Regions from separate parts of the Proteiniclasticum sp. C24MP genome, predicted to be linked through region 1. Evidence: a T-box and tRNA genes for the amino acid it is inferred to sense, from the RefSeq annotation. Region 1 holds a T-box; the other holds one or more tRNA genes.

Region 1 (9,632 bases):
TGGACCATCCGAACTGCTCTATATAATGATCGATGAAAATCGATACGGAAAACGTCTGTCCCGGTGAGGAAAAAAGCAGCATCAGTGCTCCTACAAGAACAATTATCCATCCATAATACAGTTTTGATTTCTTCATGCTTTCTCTCCTCAATCTCTTCGTTTCCTTCTATCAGCTGCATCTATATACTGCAGTAATCCACTGTTCATCCTACCAGAAGTGCACTGGAACATCAATGTTCGTGGCCTGTAATCTGTAATCTGATGACGCTTCCGTGTATCGCTTATTTCTGAACATAAGAAAAAGAGCTGAAATCCAGCTCCTTCTCTCATCTCTTCACCATGGTACCTTAAACTGTTCGTACATGGCCTTCTCTTTTGTTCCTTACCACTGTAACGTGGCTTATCTTATGCTGTCTTCAGCCTAAGCTGCTTCTCTTTTGTTCGAAGTCCTATAAACTTCCTGCGGGAAGACTGATCTTCTCCAATTTGTGCTTTATATTAAAAAACTCATTTTCTAGAATATTGATCTTCTGTTCAATCAGATTCCTGTTGGTTTCCTTAACTGCAGCACCAAGTTCTTTGGATAATATACTCAGCTCCTCGCTGATCGCATAAATCCTCTTTGTAGCATCATATGCATTCATATTCTACACCTCACTTAATGACATTTTCTTTTAAGGTCCCGTGGGAGATTTTTTAGATCCGGTACGCCTGTACCTCTTAAAGGAATAAATGTATAATTACTTCAACAGGTTTATCTTTTTCCTGTTACAACTGCATTTTAGCCCTGGTCATGTAAACAGTCAAGGCCGTTTACATAAGTTTATGACATTAGGTTATGAAACTGTTTCAATACTTCGAAATCGTTACAGTAAAGGTAATCATTTTACCTGTTTTTTTCGATTTCACAAGCCTGAAACATCATGAAAAACAAAGAAATCCGGAATACGAAACCAATTGATACACAGATTATGTAATGATTTCAATAAAATCTATTTAAGGAGAGATGGAATATGGAACTGGAAGTGAAGATTCTCGATATCAGTATCGACAACATCAGAAAGATCATGAAAGAGAATGGTGCAGTGCTTGTGAAGAACGAAATGCAGGAGAACTACATTCATGATTTTCCTGACCGAAGACTGCTTAGCAAGAAAGGCTATGCCAGAATACGTGTGGTGAAGGACCAGGAGACCGGAGAGGAAACGGTATTCATGACCACAAAGAAGCTTTTATCAAGGGAAGTCTACAAGAAAATGGAAGAGTATGAAACTGTCATCGAAAACAAGGAAGCCGGTCTTGGCATCTTCCGTTCCCTAGGTCTGCAGCTCATTGAAAACATCAGAAAATCCCGTGAAAGCTATCAGTATAAAAACACCTTAGTGGAGATTGATGTCAACGACAAGGCATTTGTTCCTTTTCCCTACCTCGAAGTGGAGAGTCCCACGGAAGAAGAACTGGAAGAAGTGGTTGCACTTCTCGGCTACACCATGGAAGACACCTCTTCCTTAAGCATCCATGAAATACTAAAGGAAAGGGGCTTGTCTCCTGAAACGCCGGAAGGTCTGTAATTCAGGAAGAACAGTTGACTTTTATCTTCTCCCTAGGTATAATTTCGATATATGTGCGATGAACAGAAGTAGTAGCATGGGAAACCATCATAGAGAGTCTCTGGCTGGTGAGAAGAGATATGGAGATCATGTGAACTCGTCTAGGGAGCATTGGCTTAACAGGCCACGGTATGAACCGTTACATTCAGCCAAAGTGAAGCGTAAGCTTAATTAGAGTGGTACCACGGATATACTTCGTCTCTTAGTGCAGAGACGAAGTTTTTTTATTTAAAGGAGGAAGAAAATGGCAATTTACGGCAAACACACAGATGAGAAATGGCAGAAAATCTGGGAAGATTCAGGCGTTTTCAAGTTCAGAGAAGACAAGGACAAAGAAAAACTCTATGTTCTTGAGATGTTCTCCTATCCTTCAGGGAGCAAGCTTCATGCAGGACACTGGTTCAACTACGGACCCACTGATTCCTGGGCAAGAATGAAGAAAATGCAGGGATACAACGTGTTCCAGCCCATGGGCTTTGATGCCTTCGGTCTTCCTGCTGAAAACTATGCGATCAAGACAGGCATCCATCCTATGGATTCCACACTGAAGAATATCGAAACCATGGAGGTCCAGCTGAAGGCCATGGGTGCCATGTTCAACTGGGACCACGAAGTGGTGACCTGTGCACCGGACTATTATAAATGGACACAATGGCTTTTCGTTCAGCTGTATAAGAATGGCCTGGCTTACAGAAAGAATGCCCCTGTAAACTGGTGCCCAAGCTGTAATACCGTACTTGCTAATGAGCAGGTTCTGGACGGTGCCTGCGAAAGATGTGGAACTCCAGTCATCAAGAAAGACCTGACCCAGTGGTTCTTCAGCATCACCAAGTATGCGGATGAGCTTCTGGAAGATCTGGATGGTCTGGACTGGCCGGAAAAGACCAAATCCATGCAGAGGCACTGGATCGGCAGATCCTACGGCTCCTCCGTGAAATTCAAGGTGGATCAGAAGGATCTGGAATTCGAAGTCTTCACCACCCGTGTAGATACACTTTACGGAGCATCCTATGTGGTATTCGCTCCTGAGAATTCCATGGTTCCTGCTCTTACAACTGAAGCGCAGAGAGCAGAAGTGGAAGCCTATATAGAGCAGGCAAAAATGCAGAGCGACATCGACCGTCAGTCCCTGTCCAGGGAAAAGACCGGTGTATTCACAGGTTCCTACGCCGTGAATCCCATCAACGGAAGAATTATTCCCATCTGGGTCGGTGACTATGTCCTGAACACCTATGGCACCGGAATCGTCATGGCCGTTCCTGCTCATGATGAAAGAGACTATGAATTTGCAAAGAAATATGATCTGCCCATCGAAAGAGTCATCGAAGGTGGAGAGGATCTTCCCTATACCGAAATCGGAAAAATGATGAACTCGGGAGATTTCAACGGACTCATGGGCGAAGAAGCCAAAGAGAAAGTCACCATGTGGCTGGAAGAGAAAAACAGCGGAGCAATGAAAGTCAACTACAGACTGAGAGACTGGCTGGTATCAAGACAGAGATACTGGGGAGCACCGATTCCTATCGTCTACTGCGATCACTGCGGTGAAGTGGTGGTGGAAGAGAAGGATCTTCCTGTGACCCTTCCTTATGATGTGGAATTTGCCCCAGACGGCAAGAGCCCTCTGGCAAAAAGCGAGGAATTCTTAAATACCACCTGTCCGAAATGCGGCGGGCATGCCACAAGAGAAGCGGATACTTTAGACACCTTCGTCTGCTCCTCCTGGTACTATTTAAGATATGTGGACAACAAGAACGAAGAGGAAGCTTTCGATAAGGACATGATCAACAAGATGCTTCCTGTAGACAAGTATGTGGGCGGACCAGAGCATGCCGTGATGCATCTGCTCTATGCAAGATTTGTCACAAAGGCTTTAAGAGACATGGGCTTCCTGTCCTTCGACGAACCCTTCAAGTCTCTGACTCATCAGGGACTGATTCTGGGACCAGACGGACAGAAAATGAGTAAATCAAAAGGCAACACCATTTCTCCGGATGAATACATCAACCAGTACGGCTCTGATGTGTTCAGAATGTATCTCATGTTCGGATTCTCCTACGCAGAGGGTGGCGCCTGGTCTGATGAAGGCATTCGTTCCGTGGCGAGATTCGTGGACCGAGTGGAAAGAAACTTCCATAACATCAAGGATATCCTGCAGAGCTCCAGCAATACGGACGAGCTTCGCAGCGAGGACAAGGATCTTCTTTACTGGAACGCCAACACCATCAAGGGTGTCTCCGAAGATGCGGAGAAGATGCAGTTTAATACCGCCATTGCAAGGATGATGGAGCTGACCAATGCCCTGACCAAATACATCCCGCTGAAAGCACACAATCACAAGGTCCTGGAAAAGGTCAATGCGGATTTCATCCGCATTCTGGCACCATTTGCACCTCATTTCGGAGAAGAGATCTGGCATCTCTTCGGAAATGAAGGATCTGTCTTCGATGAAGCATGGCCAGGTTATGATGAAGCTGCTCTAGTTAAGGATGAAGTGGAAATCGCCATCCAGATCAACGGCAAGATCAAGGAAAGAATCATGATTCCTTCTACCGCTTCCGATGATGAGATCAGAGAACTGGCTCTTGCCGATGCCACCATCCGAAAAGAGACAGAAGGAAAGAATATCGTCAAGGTCATCGTCATCAAGGGAAGGCTTGTGAATATCGTAGTCAAGGGATAATACAGCCGATTCATTCTCAAGAACCAGACAGCACGAGATTACACAATAAAACAACTATATTTCTATAAAGAAAGACCACTCAGATTATACTGAGTGGTCTTTCTTTATAGAAGCATTCTTTCAGAGGTTTTAGGCCATAACCCTTCCAGAGCGCTTTTAGTCCATATGGGATCCGCCGTTGATGTCGATGTCTTCCCCTGTGATGTAGGATGCTTCTTCAGAAGCAAGGAAAGTGATGGTGGAGGCGATTTCAGCGGTTTCACCTGGTCTGCCCATGGGAATTCCATCAATGACCTTCTGCGCCAGTTCTTCAGGCATGGATTTCCAGATGTCTGTGTTTACAAGTCCTGGTGCTACACAGTTTACAGTGATTCCATCCTTCGCCACTTCTCTTGCCAGATTCTTCGAGAATCCAAGCACCGCAGCTTTGGAAGCGGAGTAATGGGCTCCTCCGAATACTCCGCCACCTCTTTTTCCTGAGACAGAGGATAAGCTGATGATTCTTCCCCATCCTTTTTCCTTCATAGGCTTCAGTGCAGCCTTGGTTATGAGGAAAAGGCCGAACATGTTCACATTGAAGATTCTCTTCATGTCCTCAAGGGTCATATCCTCCACTGTGACCTTCTGGGATATTCCTGCATTGTTGATCAGTATATCCAGGCTGCCAAAGGTTTCCAGTGTCTTTTCCACCAGATTGCTGACGGATTCTTCGCTGGTCACATTCAGAACCACTCCAAGAGCCTTGCCTCCAGTGCTTTCGATTTCTGCGACTACTTCGTCCACACCTTCTTTTCCCATATCTGCAATGACCACAGAGGCCCCCTGCTTTGACAGTGAAAGTGCGATTTCTCTACCGATTCCTTTTTTGGAACCACTACCAGTGACAACTGCAACTTTTCCGTTTAACTCAAACATACTCTTCTTCCTCTCCTTCTATAACAGCGATTTCGCCTTGTCCATGATATTCTCCACAGTAATTCCATTTAGTGCCAGAAGTTCTTCATAAGGTGCGGACTGTCCGAACTGATCCATGACACCGATTCTTATGACCTTGGCTCCGCCTTCTTCCGCGACGACCCAGAAACAGCGCTTCCCAGACCATTGATGATGTTGTGGTCTTCCACTGTTACAATCTTTCCGACCTTCACAGCCTCCAGCACCGCTTCTCTGTCTAATGGTTTTATGGTATGCATATCAAAGAGCTTGACGCTTACACCTTCTTCATTAAGCTTCTTGGCCGCATCCAGTGCCAGATGAACCGTATCACCGTTAGCGATGATTGCTACATCCTCACCATCCATAAGTTTCTTGGCCTTGCCGATTTCAAAGGTTTCATCTTCCCCATAGATCACAGGGATGGCATCTCTTGTGAATCTCAGGTACACAGGACCATAGACCTTGGCTGCCTGTTCCACAAGCTTTTTGGTTGCATTGAAGTCTGCACCCATGATGACCGTCATATTAGGAAATGTTCTCAGCACCCCCATATCTTCGATGGCCTGGTGGCTGGCTCCATCATTTGCTGGTGTCAGTCCACCATGGGAGCAGGCGATCTTCACATTGAGATTCGGATAGCAGATGGTCTGACGAATCTGCTCCGCCATGCGAAGAGAACCGAAAACCGCATAGGTGGTTACAAATGGAATCTTCCCTGCAGTTGCAAGGCCAGCAGCAAGACCTGCCGCATTCTGCTCTGCAATACCCACATTCAGGTGCTGCTTAGGCAGCTCCTTGGCAAAAGCTGTGGTCTTACAGGAGTTTCCGATGTCTGCATCAATCACGACGATATTATCATTGGCTTTCCCCAGTTTCAGGATTTCTTCTCCAAATCCTTCTCTCGTAGCTCTTCTTGTCACTTCCATTTTAAAATCCTCCTTCGATTTCCGAAATGGCCTGTTCGTACTGCTCTTTGTTTGGCGCTTTCCCGTGCCAGCCCACTACATCTTCCATGTAGGAAACACCTTTTCCCTTTACCGTATCCAGAACGACGCACTTAGGTTTCCCGTTCTTCGCTTCTCTGATTTCATCCAGCGTCTTCACGATGGACTCCATATCATGCCCGTCGATTCTTCTGGTATCAAATCCGAATGCTTCAAATTTCTTCTTCAGGTCCTGAGTAGGCATGACTTCATCACAGATGCCGTCACACTGGAGTCTGTTGTCATCCACAAACACCACCAGGTTATCCAGCTCATATTTCACTGCAGTCTGAGCCGCTTCCCAGATCTGTCCTTCCTGACATTCTCCGTCTCCAACCAGTACAAATGTCCTGTAGGATTTCTCATCCATCTTCCCTGCAAGAGCCATTCCGACGCCTGCAGAAAGCCCCTGTCCAAGTGATCCGGTGGAAATGTCGATCCCCTTTGTTCTCTTCATGTCAGGATGTCCCTGAAGAATGGAGCCATGTTGTCTTAAGGTGTAGATCTCCTCATAGGGGAAGAATCCCTTATGTGCAAGTGCGCTATACTGGATGGGGCATACATGCCCTTTTGAAAGGACGAAACGGTCACGATCCTCCCATTTCGGGTTCTTCGGATCCACGTTCATCTCCTTGAAATAGAGTGCCGCCATAAGATCCGCTGCTGACAGAGACCCGCCTGGATGTCCTGACTGAGCTGTATAGATCATGGTGAGACTGGTTTTTCTCAGGTCTTTTGCAATATTTTTCAGTTCTTCGATGCTTGTATGATTCACAATAAATTCCTCCTCTGGAATATGATATGCATTCTATAAAACAGCTTTCATCAACCCATGAGTGTCGTCAGGAAGAGCGATACTTCAGGGATATACGTTACAATCAGTAATACAATCAGCGCCATGATTATCAGTGGCATGGCCGCTTTTGAGATTTTAGAGAGATTCACCTCTCCGATGCCGCAGGCTACATAGAGGTTGACGCCCACAGGCGGAGTAACAAGTCCAATGGCCAGATTCACGATCATCACCACACCCAGATGAACCAGATCAATCCCCAGCGCCATGGCGACCGGAAGGAAAAGCGGTGTAAAGATATACAGCGCTGAAGTGGAATCAAGGAATGCTCCTGCAATGATCAGAATGATGTTCACAATGATGAAGAAGATGATGGTGCTTCCTCCGGTCACATCGATGAACATGGTGCTGATGGCCTCTCCTATGCCCGAAACCGTAATGACCCAGGCAAAGAGACTTGCTGTGGCAGTGATGAGCATCACCACTGCTGTCTGCGATGTGGAATCGATGAGCAGACCATACAGGTCCTTCATGGTGATGCTTTTATACACAAAGATTCCTACAATCAGTCCATAGACCGCAGAAACCGCTGCAGCTTCCGTCGGAGTGAATATTCCGCCATAGATCCCACCTAGAATGATCACCGGCATAAGGAGTCCCCAGAAAGCTTCTCTGAAAGCCTTCCATCTCATTTTCGTCGATGCCTTCTCCAGCGTCTTCAGGTTAAGTTTTCTGCCCACAAGAAGGGCTACTACGGCCATACCAAGACCCATGAGTATACCAGGTGCAAGCCCGGCTACAAAAAGAGTCCCGATGGATGCGCCAGCAATGGAGCCGTAGACTACGAAGGTGATCGATGGCGGGATGATGACGCCAATGGCTCCCGATGTGGCCATCAGAGCAGATGAAAACTCTTTGGAGTATCCGGTTTTCGCCATGGCTGGAATGAGTATCATGCCTAGGGCTGCCACCGTTGCAGGACCAGATCCTGAAATCGCAGCAAAGAATGTTGCCACCAGAACCACCACCATGGCCATGCCACCTTTCAGGTGACCCACGAAGGCTTCTGCCAGTTGAATCAGTCTGCTTGAAATACCTGCTCTCTCCATGATGTTTCCGCCAAGTATGAAGAATGGTATGGCCAGCAGTACAAACTTACTGGTGGCGGCATAGACATTCATCGGTACGACAATGAAGTCGATGTTTTCAACCATGAGTGCTGCCAACGAGGAGAGCCCCAGCGTAATGGCTATGGGCACATTAAGAAGAAGCAGAATGACAAATGTCAGGAATAATACAATCGTCGTCATAGCCTATACCTCCTCCTTTACAGCTGCGATGGTCTTTTCAGTGAATCTGATCAGAAGCAGCAGTGCACCAAGTGGTACAAAGGATCCAAATATCCATTCAGGCAGCTGCATTCCTGCTGTGAGCTGCTCCAGTCGATATTCGTTGTACGCCATGATCGCTCCGAAATACACCAGGACAGCTGTGAACAGCACCCCTAAAGCGTTCCCGAAAATGTTCAGTGCTTTCTGGGTCTTCAGTGAAAGATTGTCTGTGATGATACTCAGTCCAAGATGCGCATTTCTTTTCGCCGCAATGGATGCACCGACCAGTGTCAGAAGCACAAAGAGATTTGTGGTGATTTCATCCGTGAAGGACAGGGAAGCACTGAATACAAATCTTGCTATGACGTTGACAAAAGCGAGGATGGTCATGGTCAGAAGACAGATGACTGCAATGATTTCTTCGATCTTACTAAATATTTTCTTCAATTCTTCGCCCTCCTATTCCATGAGTCCAAAAGCTTCCGCCGCTTCTGATCCATATTTTTCGATGAAATACGCCTGAAGTTCCGTGATCTTCGCTTTGAACGGTTTCAGTTCTTCGCTGGACAGCTCCGTGACTTCCATGCCGTAGTCTCTGAACCTCTCGATGAGCTGCTTCTCTTCCTCTTCCACCATATCCCTTCCCCATTCACAGGCTTCCAGAGATTTTTCATGTAGAAGATTCTGTGTCGCTTCAGGAAGTTCATTGAACTTCTTTGTATTCATCACAAACAGATAATTTTCATAGGTGTAGTTCCATACCGTCATGTATTTCTGTATTTCATACATGTTGGCCGAGTTTGTGACACTGAATCCATTTTCCTGTCCGTCGATGGTGCCCTGCTGAAGTGCCGTGAACACTTCGCTCCAGCTCATGGCAACAGGATCAGCCCCAAAGGCTCTCCAGAAATTCATATATACTTCTCCACCTGGAATTCTGATTTTCAGTCCTTCCACATCTTCAGGAGACTTCACCGGTCTTTTGCTGTTGGTGATCTGCCTGAATCCGTTATGGACAGAGCCCATATAGGTGAGCCCTTTCTCGCTGAGCACTTCACCGTAGTAGGCACCACCACTGGCATCAATGACGTCTCTGGCCTGCTGGTAGTTGTCGAAAATCCATGGTATCGTTCCTACAAGCAGTCTCTGATCAAGTACAGACATGGCACTGGATGCATAGGCGGCGATTTCCGTTGCCCCTTGAGCAACCATTTCGACCCCTTTTGTTCCATTACCACCCGCCAGCTGGTCATTGGTGAAGACCTTGATGATGATGTTTCCCTCAGATGCTTCCTT
Region 2 (9,632 bases), on a different contig from region 1:
GTCTTGCTTCCTCATCTGCATCAAACCAGGTCTTTTCTCCTGCGATGTCGATGATGCCTGTTCTGAGGTTCGTGAAGGTATAGCTGCCGTCTTCGTTCATTGTCATGGTTCCCGTATATCCTTCCACTGCTTCTTCTTCCAGGAAGTATTCGATGGGGTATCCCTTATCGTCGAATTCTGGAAGGTCTTCAAAGGTGCCTTTCCATTCGTTTTCAGCATTCAGTACCAGAGCCTTCACGAATTCCATTGATTCTGAGGCCGAAGCTTCTTCTGCATCCGCTGCCAATACTTCTTCCATGTCCACTTTTCTGTATAGATTGACAGTGATTTCTTCTATCGCTCTTTCTCCGTTATCCAGCCAGATTTTTTCTACTGGAATGTCGATCATGCCTGTTCTTAAGTTGAAGATGTCAAATCCATCATAAGATGTTTCGTATCCTTGTACGGATACTTCATCTATGGTGTATTCATAAGCGATGCCCTTGTCATCGAATTCCGGAAGGTCTTCGAAGAGGTATGTCCATAGTCCGTCAACTTCTGAGACGTCCATTCTGTCGTATTCTTCACCGTTTCTCATGAGAATTACGGTGATGGATTCCGGTCTCATGCTTGTGCCTTCCTCATCCAGCCAGGACTTGGTTCCGCTTACGCTTGTGATGCCTGTTCTGAGGTTTGTGATGGTAAAGCTTCCGTCCTCGTTTTCCACGATGGAGGTGCTGTATCCATCCACTGGAATTTCTTCCAGGAAGTAGTCGATCAGGTAGCCTTTTTCGTCAAATTCAGGAAGATCCGTAAAGGTGTCTTTCCATCCATTGGCTGCGTTCAGTTCCAGTGTGTCCACTAGTACCAGCGCTACAGCCGATGGGGTGACGATTTCAGCATTCATTTCCATTGGCGGCTGACTTGTAACCTGTTTGTATAGATTAACAGTAATTTTATCTATGGTTCTTGTTCCGTTATCAAGCCAGATTTTTTCTACAGGGATGTCGATTTCGCCGGTTCTAAGGTTTGTGATGGTGAATCCGTCCACTGAGCTTGTGTAGTACTCAACGGCTTTTTCTCTGATCGTGTAGGTGATTGTCTTTCCATCTTCATCATAGATCGGTTTATCTTCGAAAATGTAGGTCCATCCTGTTTCTTTTGTGATTTCTGCTGTATCAACTACGGTTCCGTTTGCCAGAAGACTTACTGTGATGCTCGAAGGTCTGGCAGAAGGATCATCACCATCCAGCCATAGCTTTTCAACTGGAATGTCTTTGTCTCCGGTTCTGGTGTTGGTAATGGTGAATCCGCTTACTTTACCGCTGTATCCGTCGATGTTGTTCTCTGTGATTGTGTAGGTGATCTTCTTTCCGTTTTCGTCAAATTCCGGTACTTCAATGAATGTGTATTTCCACTCCATGAGGCTTGTGAGTTTCGCCTCTTCGACCTTCACGCCATTGGCAAGAAGATTGATGGTGATGAATTCAGGCCTTCCTTCAGGTCCTTCATCCTTCCAGAATTTTTCGACTGGTATATCTCTTTCGCCGGTTCTTACATTTGTGATGGTGTAACCGTCAATACTTGTGTTGTATCCGGTCACAGCTTCTTCAGTGATGGTGTAGACAATGAGTTTACCCTTATCATCGTATTTATCCAGATCCTCAAAGATGTATTCCCAGTCCATACCCGCTGTGATATCCATACTGTCCACTTTCATGCCATTGGCAAGAAGATTGACGGTGATGAACTCAGGTCTTGAAGAGGTGTCATTGTCATCCATCCAGACCTTATCCACGGATACTTCAGTTGTGCCGACTCTTACATTGGTCACTTCGAACCCGTCTACTGTTCCGATGTATCCAGGCACCTCGCCTTCAGTGATGGTGTAAGTGATGGCTTTTCCTTCTGTATCGTAGGCTGGTTTATCTATGAAAGTATGTTTCCAGCTGCCTTCAGCGGTGAGCTGAATTGAATCCACCTGGTTGCCATTTGCGAGGAGATAGATTGTAACGCTTGAAGGTCTTGCTCCAGTGGCGTTGTCATCCAACCAGATCTTTGAAACGTCGATATCGGTGGTTCCGGTTTTCGTGTTCGTTACTTCGAATCCTTTCACGTCACTCTTGTATCCTTCTACAGGATCTTCAGTGATGGTGTAAACAATAAGTTTACCCATATCATCATATTTGTCCATTTGTGAGAAGGTATACTTCCAGTCCATGTCTGCTGTGATGTCCTTCTGTGCGACTTCTTCGCCATTGGCGAGAAGATTGATTGTGACGCTGGAAGGTCTTCCTTCAGATCCGTCATCCATCCAGAATTTTTCTACTGGGATGTCGACTTTTCCTACTCGGAGGTTCGTGATGGTCAGTCCGTCGATGGTAGGGGTATAACCCGTCACGGCATCTTCGGTTACGGTATACTTGATGAGCTTACCGTTTTCGTCATATTTATCCAGATCTTCAAAAGTGTGTTTCCAGCTCATTAACGAAGTGAGTTCAACAGAATCGATTTTCACTCCGTTGGCAAAGAGGTTGAAGGTGACGCTTGGAGGTCTGCCGGATGGGTCGTCTCCGTCTTTCCAGAGCTTCATGACTTCCACATCGGTCAAAGCTGTTCTTACGTTTGTCACGGTGAGTCCGTCGATGGAGGTTTCATACCCATCAACAGGAGCTTCCTTCACGGAATACTTGATGAGCGTGCCATCATACTTTGTCTTTGGAAGATCCTCGAATGTGAAATTCCAGTTCGGGCTGTATACTGTCTGTGTTCGTACAGCGACTGGATCATCATCTGCATATAAATAGTAGGTTAAGGATGATGGTCTTCCGGATGTGTCGTTGTCATCTTTCCATACTTTAGTTACTTTGATGTCCGTCATTGGTGGTGTATAAGTATTCTTGATTGCAATGGTAAACACTTGAACACCTTCAACTAAAGTCGGGCCGGTCACATCCACTGATGAGCTGTAACCTTCTCCCAGGTTGACTTCTTTTGCGGTATAGGTATAGATTCTTCCTATATTATCTGTGAAGTCAAGATCTGAAATGGTCTTTGTAGGATTTTCGGTTGTCAAAGTGAATGCATTTCCCACAGGTGCGTAGGTGGTGTCGTCTGCATCTTTCAGTTTTCTGTAAAGCTGAATGGAAACATCATCCATGGGACCATTTTCCCAGGTCTTGCTGACCTCGACTTTTGCTCTAGGTATATGAATGGTTAGTGTTCCGTAGATCCAGTGTCCCAGACCCTGCTCGGATTCGTAGGTAATAGCATAACTGCCGCCGGTTACGCCGAGCTTCAGGATTTCGCTTAACGGGAATTCAAAAACACTCAAATGAGCATCCTTGGTGTTTCCTTGCGTCTCATTGGGATAGTAAGTCTTATCTACAGTCACGGTATCACCGGGATCGAATGCAGTGAAAGTGGTGGATCTGTAAGAGTTTCCTCCGTTTGCCAGTACGATCGCTTCTGCATCATGGGTGCTTTCAACCATAAGATATACAGTGGAGCCGTAGGTCCAGAATGCTTTGGCATAAGTGTGGTCATTGATCGAAGTGCCAGTGATGTCTGCATCGAGAATGATGTTATTCTGTACATCATATGGATAAGAGGTATCCGCAGCATTGACTTTAACCGCACCAGGGAAAACCATAGCGAATGCAATGAAAAAACTTAAGAGTGACCGAAGTGTTTTGCCGACTTTCATTATTTTCACCGTCCTTTGTTTAGTGTGTCGAAATATGACAGATATGAACGCTTGAATGGCTGTTCATGGTGTTTCGCATGAGGTTGTTGAAGATTCCTTCTGTTCACACTGTCACCTTATACCCATATTCTACTTTATTCGACATAGCTTATCAATATTAATTGAATCTGAAAAGATAATTATTAATAATTAGACGATAAATTTACGGTGAATTCATCGTAAACATGTGATGATTTATAGCAGAGAGGCATATAGTGCGATTAAGATGATGCGCATTTCAATAAATTAACAATATTATTTAATATTTTATTAACTTTACACGCATTTTCTTGTTATTTTTAATATTCGAATATAATTGAGAGGCTAATAATAATGTTTTGTAAACTAAAACCGATTTGTATTAAATATAATATGAAACAATTATTTAAGATAGTGTCAAAAAATTATCACTATAAGTTTATTGCTATTTTTATAATTATAATTAATATTATGCAATTACATGGATAATGATTATCAATTAAATGCAAGGATTTTAATAGAATGATAAAAGCTGGAAGCGTGATACTCCTTGGATTATCAAACAAATACTGGATATTTGCTGTACAAAGATGATGAAACTTAAGAAAAGATGCCTGTTCTTTTCGAAGGCAGATTGTATGAGCATTAAAGGTGTTTCTGATCTGTTTTTTTGTCATGACACCTGAATCCGGGTGTTATGATTCTGCGGGATCTGCAGGAAGGCTTCATAAAAATGTGTGCTGTGATATAATTGTCCTAGTATATTTGTACGGTCTGTACAAAATAAGCAGAGGTGAAAAGATGATACATATCGTTGGTTTAGGTCCAGGGAATATTGATGCGCTCACAATGGGTGCGGTAAAGCTGCTTGGTGCATATCCGCTTTATCTGAGAACGGAAAAGCATCCCACAGTGAATTATCTGATGGAAGAGGGGATCGCTTTTGAAACATTTGACTTTCTGTATGAAGAGGCAGAGAAGTTTGAGGATGTCTATGAAGGGATCAAAGAGAAGATTCTCGCTCTTGCAGGAAAGGAAGAACTTGTCTATGCGGTGCCGGGGCATCCGCTTGTAGCTGAAAAGTCTGTGATTCTTATTATGGAAGCCTGCAGAAAAGCGGGGATCGCTTATAAAATCTATCCATCTGTAAGTTTTGTGGATACCATGCTGGAAGCCCTTGAGATTGATCCCATCAGTGGTCTGCGCATCGTGGATGCGTTGACGATAGAAGAGGAGACTCCGGATTTTTCCAAAGGTAGCATCATAACGCAGGTGTTCTCGCCGTATATGGCGAGCAGGGTGAAGATTGCCCTGGGGCAGTATCTGGATGATGAAGATGAAATCATCTATGTAAGAGCAGCGGGAACCGAAGAAGAGGTTCTGAGGCGGATTCCGCTTTATGAGCTGGACAGGCAGAAAGATGTGGATGATCTGACGAGCGTATATGTTCCGCCATTTAAAGGAAGGTATGATTTCTACAGCTTCATGAGGATTGTTGAAAGACTTAGAGACCGCGACAGTGGTTGTCCCTGGGATATGGAGCAGACCCATGAATCTCTCAGAAGATATCTTATTGAAGAAAGCTATGAAGCGCTGGAGGCGGTGGATCTTAAAGACTATGACGCTCTGGCGGAGGAGCTGGGTGATGTGCTTCTTCAGATTCTGCTTCACGCAACCATCGGAAAAGAGGAAGGGGAGTTCACGGTGCATGATGTGATTCGCGCAGTATCGGAAAAGATGATCTACCGTCATCCTCATGTGTTCAACAAGGAAAAGGAACTTACTGCGGATGAAGTGCTGGTCCAATGGGAAGAGCTGAAGAAGAAGGAAAAGAGTGAGGAATCTCTCAGTGACTCGCTCAGCGGGATCTCGAAATACTATCCGAGTCTCTCCAGGGCGGAGAAAATCCAGAAAAAAGCAAGGAAATACGGGTTTGACTGGGATGAGATTTCCTTTGTATTCAATAAGGTAGAGGAAGAGATTGAGGAAATCAAGGAAGCTATGGAGGAAAAGGATCCGGAAAAGGTGGAGAAAGAGCTGGGAGATCTGCTCTTTTCGGTGGTGAATCTCTCGAGGTTCCTGGAGGCGGATCCTGAGCTTTCGCTGAACAGAACTTCAGATAAGTTCATCCGTAGAATTCGCAGAATGGAAGAGCTTTTATTGGCTGAGGGACTCACTTTTAAGGATCTTCCCCTCGAAGAACTGGACAAATACTGGGAAATAGCGAAAAAAGATGAAAAAAATTAAAAAAAACGCTTATAAATAAAGGGTTTCAGGGTTTTTAATAGAATAATAACAGTAGATTCCATTATAAAACAAAAACAAGGAGGAATTTATTGTGAACAAAGCTGAATTAATCTCTGCATTAGCTGAATCAACCAGCTTCACCAAGAAAGATTCTGAGGTTTTCCTGAAGGCATTTCTTGACACAGTGGTTGGAACACTTGAGAAGGGTGACAAAGTTCAATTAGTTGGATTTGGTACCTTCGAAGTAAGAGACAGAAAAGAAAGAGTTGGAAGAAATCCAAGAACGAAGGAAGAAATCAAGATACCAGCATCAAAGGTACCTGTTTTCAAACCTGGTAAAGAATTCAAAGAAAAGGTGAACGTTGTTCCTAAGAAGAAGAAGGCAGCACCTAAGAAGAAAAAATAACTATAATCAGAAACATAGTATTAAAGATGTAGGGAATTCGATTCTTCTACATCTTTTTTCATCTTATGCAATGAAATGGCTTCTGGAACAGGGCTATATTCGTTGAAAATCGAAGTTTTGCTTCACATTAGAGCAATCAAAATATATAATATACACAATGAATGAAAACTATGTTTATTCATGAAGAATGAGGTGAAGAAGTTGAGACTAGATAAATTCCTGAAAGTATCCCGGATCATCAAGAGAAGAACAGTGGCAAAGGAAGCCTGCGACGGAAAGAGAGTTTCCATCAACGGGAAGATCGCCAAGGCGGGTTCTGAAATCAATGAAGGGGATATCATAGAAATTACATTCAAGGAAAAAGGAATCAAAGCGAAAGTGCTGAAAATACAGGAGCATGTAAGAAAAGAAGAGGCATCTGAGATGTATGAGATTCTGGAAGGTGAAGAAGATACAGACGAAGAAGGCGAATAAAGCGTCTTGAAGTTTGGAGGAATACCATGAAAATCGGGAAAGTGTTCGTAAGAGTGTTTCTGATACTGTTTGCAGGTGTCATTGTTTTTACGGTATATAGACAACAGGTCATGATGAATAATATCGAAAAGAATATCGCGCTGCAGCAGGAAGAATTAGTAAAAGTTATGGAAGAGAACGAAAAACTGACTAATTTGGTAGACAGCACCCGGACGGAAGACTATACTATAAGAAGTGCCAGAAGTAGGCTGGGTTTATTAAGACCAGGTGAAATTCCGGTAATTGACTCGTCAGGAGACTGATTGGGTTTCATTATATACTTTATTTATTTAAAATTTAAGGAGGATTCTTATTAACATGACCTTAGAGGTAGGAAACATTGTAGAAGGAACTGTAGTAAATATTACTAACTTTGGAGCTTTCATAGATCTGAACGGAAAGACGGGCTTAGTCCACATTTCAGAGGTAGCTGATACCTATGTTAAAGACATCAAAGAATTTATCAAAGAAGGCGACAAGGTACAGGTCAAAATTTTAGGAATTGATGATAATGGAAAAATCAGTCTATCCATAAAGCAGGGCGTCGCAATAGAGCAGAAAAGATCATCCAGACCTGCAGAGGTTGAGTGGACTGCTCCAGAAAAGAAGAAGCCTGCATCCAGTGATTTTGAAGATATTATGTCTAAATTCATGAAAGAAAGTGAAGAAATCATGTCTGACTACAAGAAGAAGCAGGAAGTCAGAACAAAAAATAGAAAAGGGTAAACCCTAGTCTATCAAAGAGAATAATGAGAGTGGAAAATAATACCTGGTTTGCCCAGGTATTATTTTTATTTTTAATGTTGACAAGGCATAGACCATGATATATAATTAATTTTGTCGCTGAGATGAGGCGGCAGCATATGTGGCGGAATAGCTCAGCTGGCTAGAGCATTCGGTTCATACCCGAAGGGTCGCAGGTTCAAGTCCTGTTTCCGCTACCATTTCTTTTATATATGCTGGAGTGGCGAAACTGGCAGACGCACAGGACTTAAAATCCTGCGGTAGCGATACCGTACCGGTTCGATTCCGGTCTTCAGCACCAACTTAATTTAATATCGCGGGGTGGAGCAGTTGGCAGCTCGTCGGGCTCATAACCCGAAGGTCGTAGGTTCAAGTCCTACCCCCGCTACCATTGAGAAACAGTCTGATGTGTCAGGCTGTTTTTTCGTATGTGGAATTCCGGCTTTGTAAACAGTGCTTCATTGAAAGTTCACAGCGGGATTTCCTGATCGTGTTATAATATTCACGAAAAAATGGAAAGGAGCGAATAAAGATGAAACAGGCAATGCTTGCGATTGAGGTCAGACAGCAGCATTATCAGCCAGTGCTCAGTATCAGAACGCGTACGGACGTTACCCGTCTTCCTGACCTTATTGCTGATTCCTACAGCAGAATCGGTGCGTACCTGAATGAGCTTGATATCGAACCTGAAGGGGCTCCCTTTATTGCGTATTATAACCGGGATATGAATGATCTGGATGTGGAAATGGGGTTTCCTGTGGATGATGTGATTCCTGGAGACCGTGATATGTGTCCGGGAGAGATTGAAGAAGGCAGAATGGTCACCTGTATGTATGTGGGGCCTTATGAAGGTATGAAAGAAGTCTATGGTGAGATGCACAGATATATCGAAGAGAAGGGTCTTCAGACCAAGGGACCAGCTTATGAAACATACTATAATTCTCCCGAAGAAGTGGAGAATCCGGAAGAGCTCATGACTAGAATTGACTTACCGGTATATTAGAATTTGACCGACAGCACCAGTGCTGTCGGTTATCTGTTATTAGGGGTGACATATTCTCTCTTAATGATACAATAGCAATAATGTAAAAAATACACATTTTGGAGGAGATATGAAAGTAATGATTGTTGGGGCAGGCAAGCTGGGTGTGAAACTGGCCGAAGCCATGACCAATGAAAATATGGGTTCTGTTCTTTTGCGTTAGAAAGGAGAAATGGGTCATGGAAATCAGAGAGTTGAGTATTGACGAAGTGGAGGAAGCACTTCTTCTTATTAAGGAAGTGTTTCTTGCAACGGAAGCGAAAGAATGCACTCCTGGAGGTGTCAGTGTCTTTCTTGATTCGCTTAAAGTATCTGATTTCATTGCCATGATCAGGGAGGAGCAGTATATTCTGCTAGGGGTTTTTGATGAAGAGGACCGCTTTGCGGGTGTGCTGGGTGCAAGGGGTGGATTTCTTGCGTTGCTCTTTGTAAGTCTGGGTTGTATGGGTCGGGGTTACGGGAAAAGACTATACAGGTTCTATGAAGATAGACTTCTTTCTGGTGAGGTGGCTTATAGTAAGATTTCAACAAATTCTTCCCTTGGTGCAGTATCTTTCTATGAGAAGTTGGACTTTTACTCTACAGGTGATCAAGAGCAGATTCATGGGATTCCTTTCGTGTCCATGGAGAAGATGCTTTCTCGTGAAGATGGATACACCATATCAAAGACCTGAAAGAAGGAAAAAGATCAAATAAATCAAACATTAGCATTCAGATCAAGGGGGCTGGGTGCTTTTTCTTATGGTTGTATGCACAAGAGGGTATGAGGAGCCTCTTAAGAGAGTATGGTTTAAGTTGAGTTAAAGAGAATCGAGTTTTATCGCTTCTCATTCAGGTATAAAGATGCAATATTTCAGTTAAAGACAGTTCGGATTGGATTCTTCAATAATTTTGAGTGAAACGATGGTAATTCGATCTATTAATTAACGTGATACATAAATAAAAGGACCAGAGAAAATCACTGATGATTTCCTCCG

What was found. A T-box is a leader RNA that pairs with one kind of tRNA and senses whether it is charged. The one in region 1 lies ahead of leuS (leucine--tRNA ligase), so its partner is inferred to be a tRNA-Leu.
Region 2: it has a tRNA-Leu gene. The T-box ahead of leuS (leucine--tRNA ligase) is inferred to sense a tRNA for this amino acid. The anticodon was not compared.

What each region holds. Positions count from the first base shown of each region.
Region 1 covers NZ_JBINJW010000001.1:187,916-197,547, forward strand. Annotated here, with positions in the region: gene ACHAL6_RS01000 (MFS transporter) at 1-136, opposite strand, end outside; gene ACHAL6_RS01005 (hypothetical protein) at 450-644, opposite strand; gene ACHAL6_RS01010 (class IV adenylate cyclase) at 1,014-1,571, shown strand; T-box leader at 1,621-1,816, shown strand; gene leuS (leucine--tRNA ligase) at 1,855-4,293, shown strand; gene ACHAL6_RS01020 (SDR family NAD(P)-dependent oxidoreductase) at 4,450-5,208, opposite strand; gene ACHAL6_RS01025 (transketolase family protein) at 5,337-6,155, opposite strand; gene ACHAL6_RS01030 (transketolase) at 6,157-6,987, opposite strand; gene ACHAL6_RS01035 (TRAP transporter large permease) at 7,038-8,315, opposite strand; gene ACHAL6_RS01040 (TRAP transporter small permease) at 8,319-8,783, opposite strand; gene ACHAL6_RS01045 (DctP family TRAP transporter solute-binding subunit) at 8,796-9,632, opposite strand, start outside.
Region 2 covers NZ_JBINJW010000010.1:16,629-26,260, forward strand. Annotated here, with positions in the region: gene ACHAL6_RS08655 (Cna B-type domain-containing protein) at 1-3,685, opposite strand, end outside; gene mazG (nucleoside triphosphate pyrophosphohydrolase) at 4,505-5,950, shown strand; gene ACHAL6_RS08665 (HU family DNA-binding protein) at 6,042-6,356, shown strand; gene ACHAL6_RS08670 (RNA-binding S4 domain-containing protein) at 6,558-6,830, shown strand; gene ACHAL6_RS08675 (septum formation initiator family protein) at 6,857-7,132, shown strand; gene ACHAL6_RS08680 (S1 domain-containing RNA-binding protein) at 7,188-7,595, shown strand; tRNA gene ACHAL6_RS08685 (tRNA-Met) at 7,737-7,813, shown strand; tRNA gene ACHAL6_RS08690 (tRNA-Leu) at 7,828-7,914, shown strand; tRNA gene ACHAL6_RS08695 (tRNA-Met) at 7,929-8,004, shown strand; gene ACHAL6_RS08700 (GyrI-like domain-containing protein) at 8,146-8,616, shown strand; gene ACHAL6_RS08705 (GNAT family N-acetyltransferase) at 8,835-9,329, shown strand.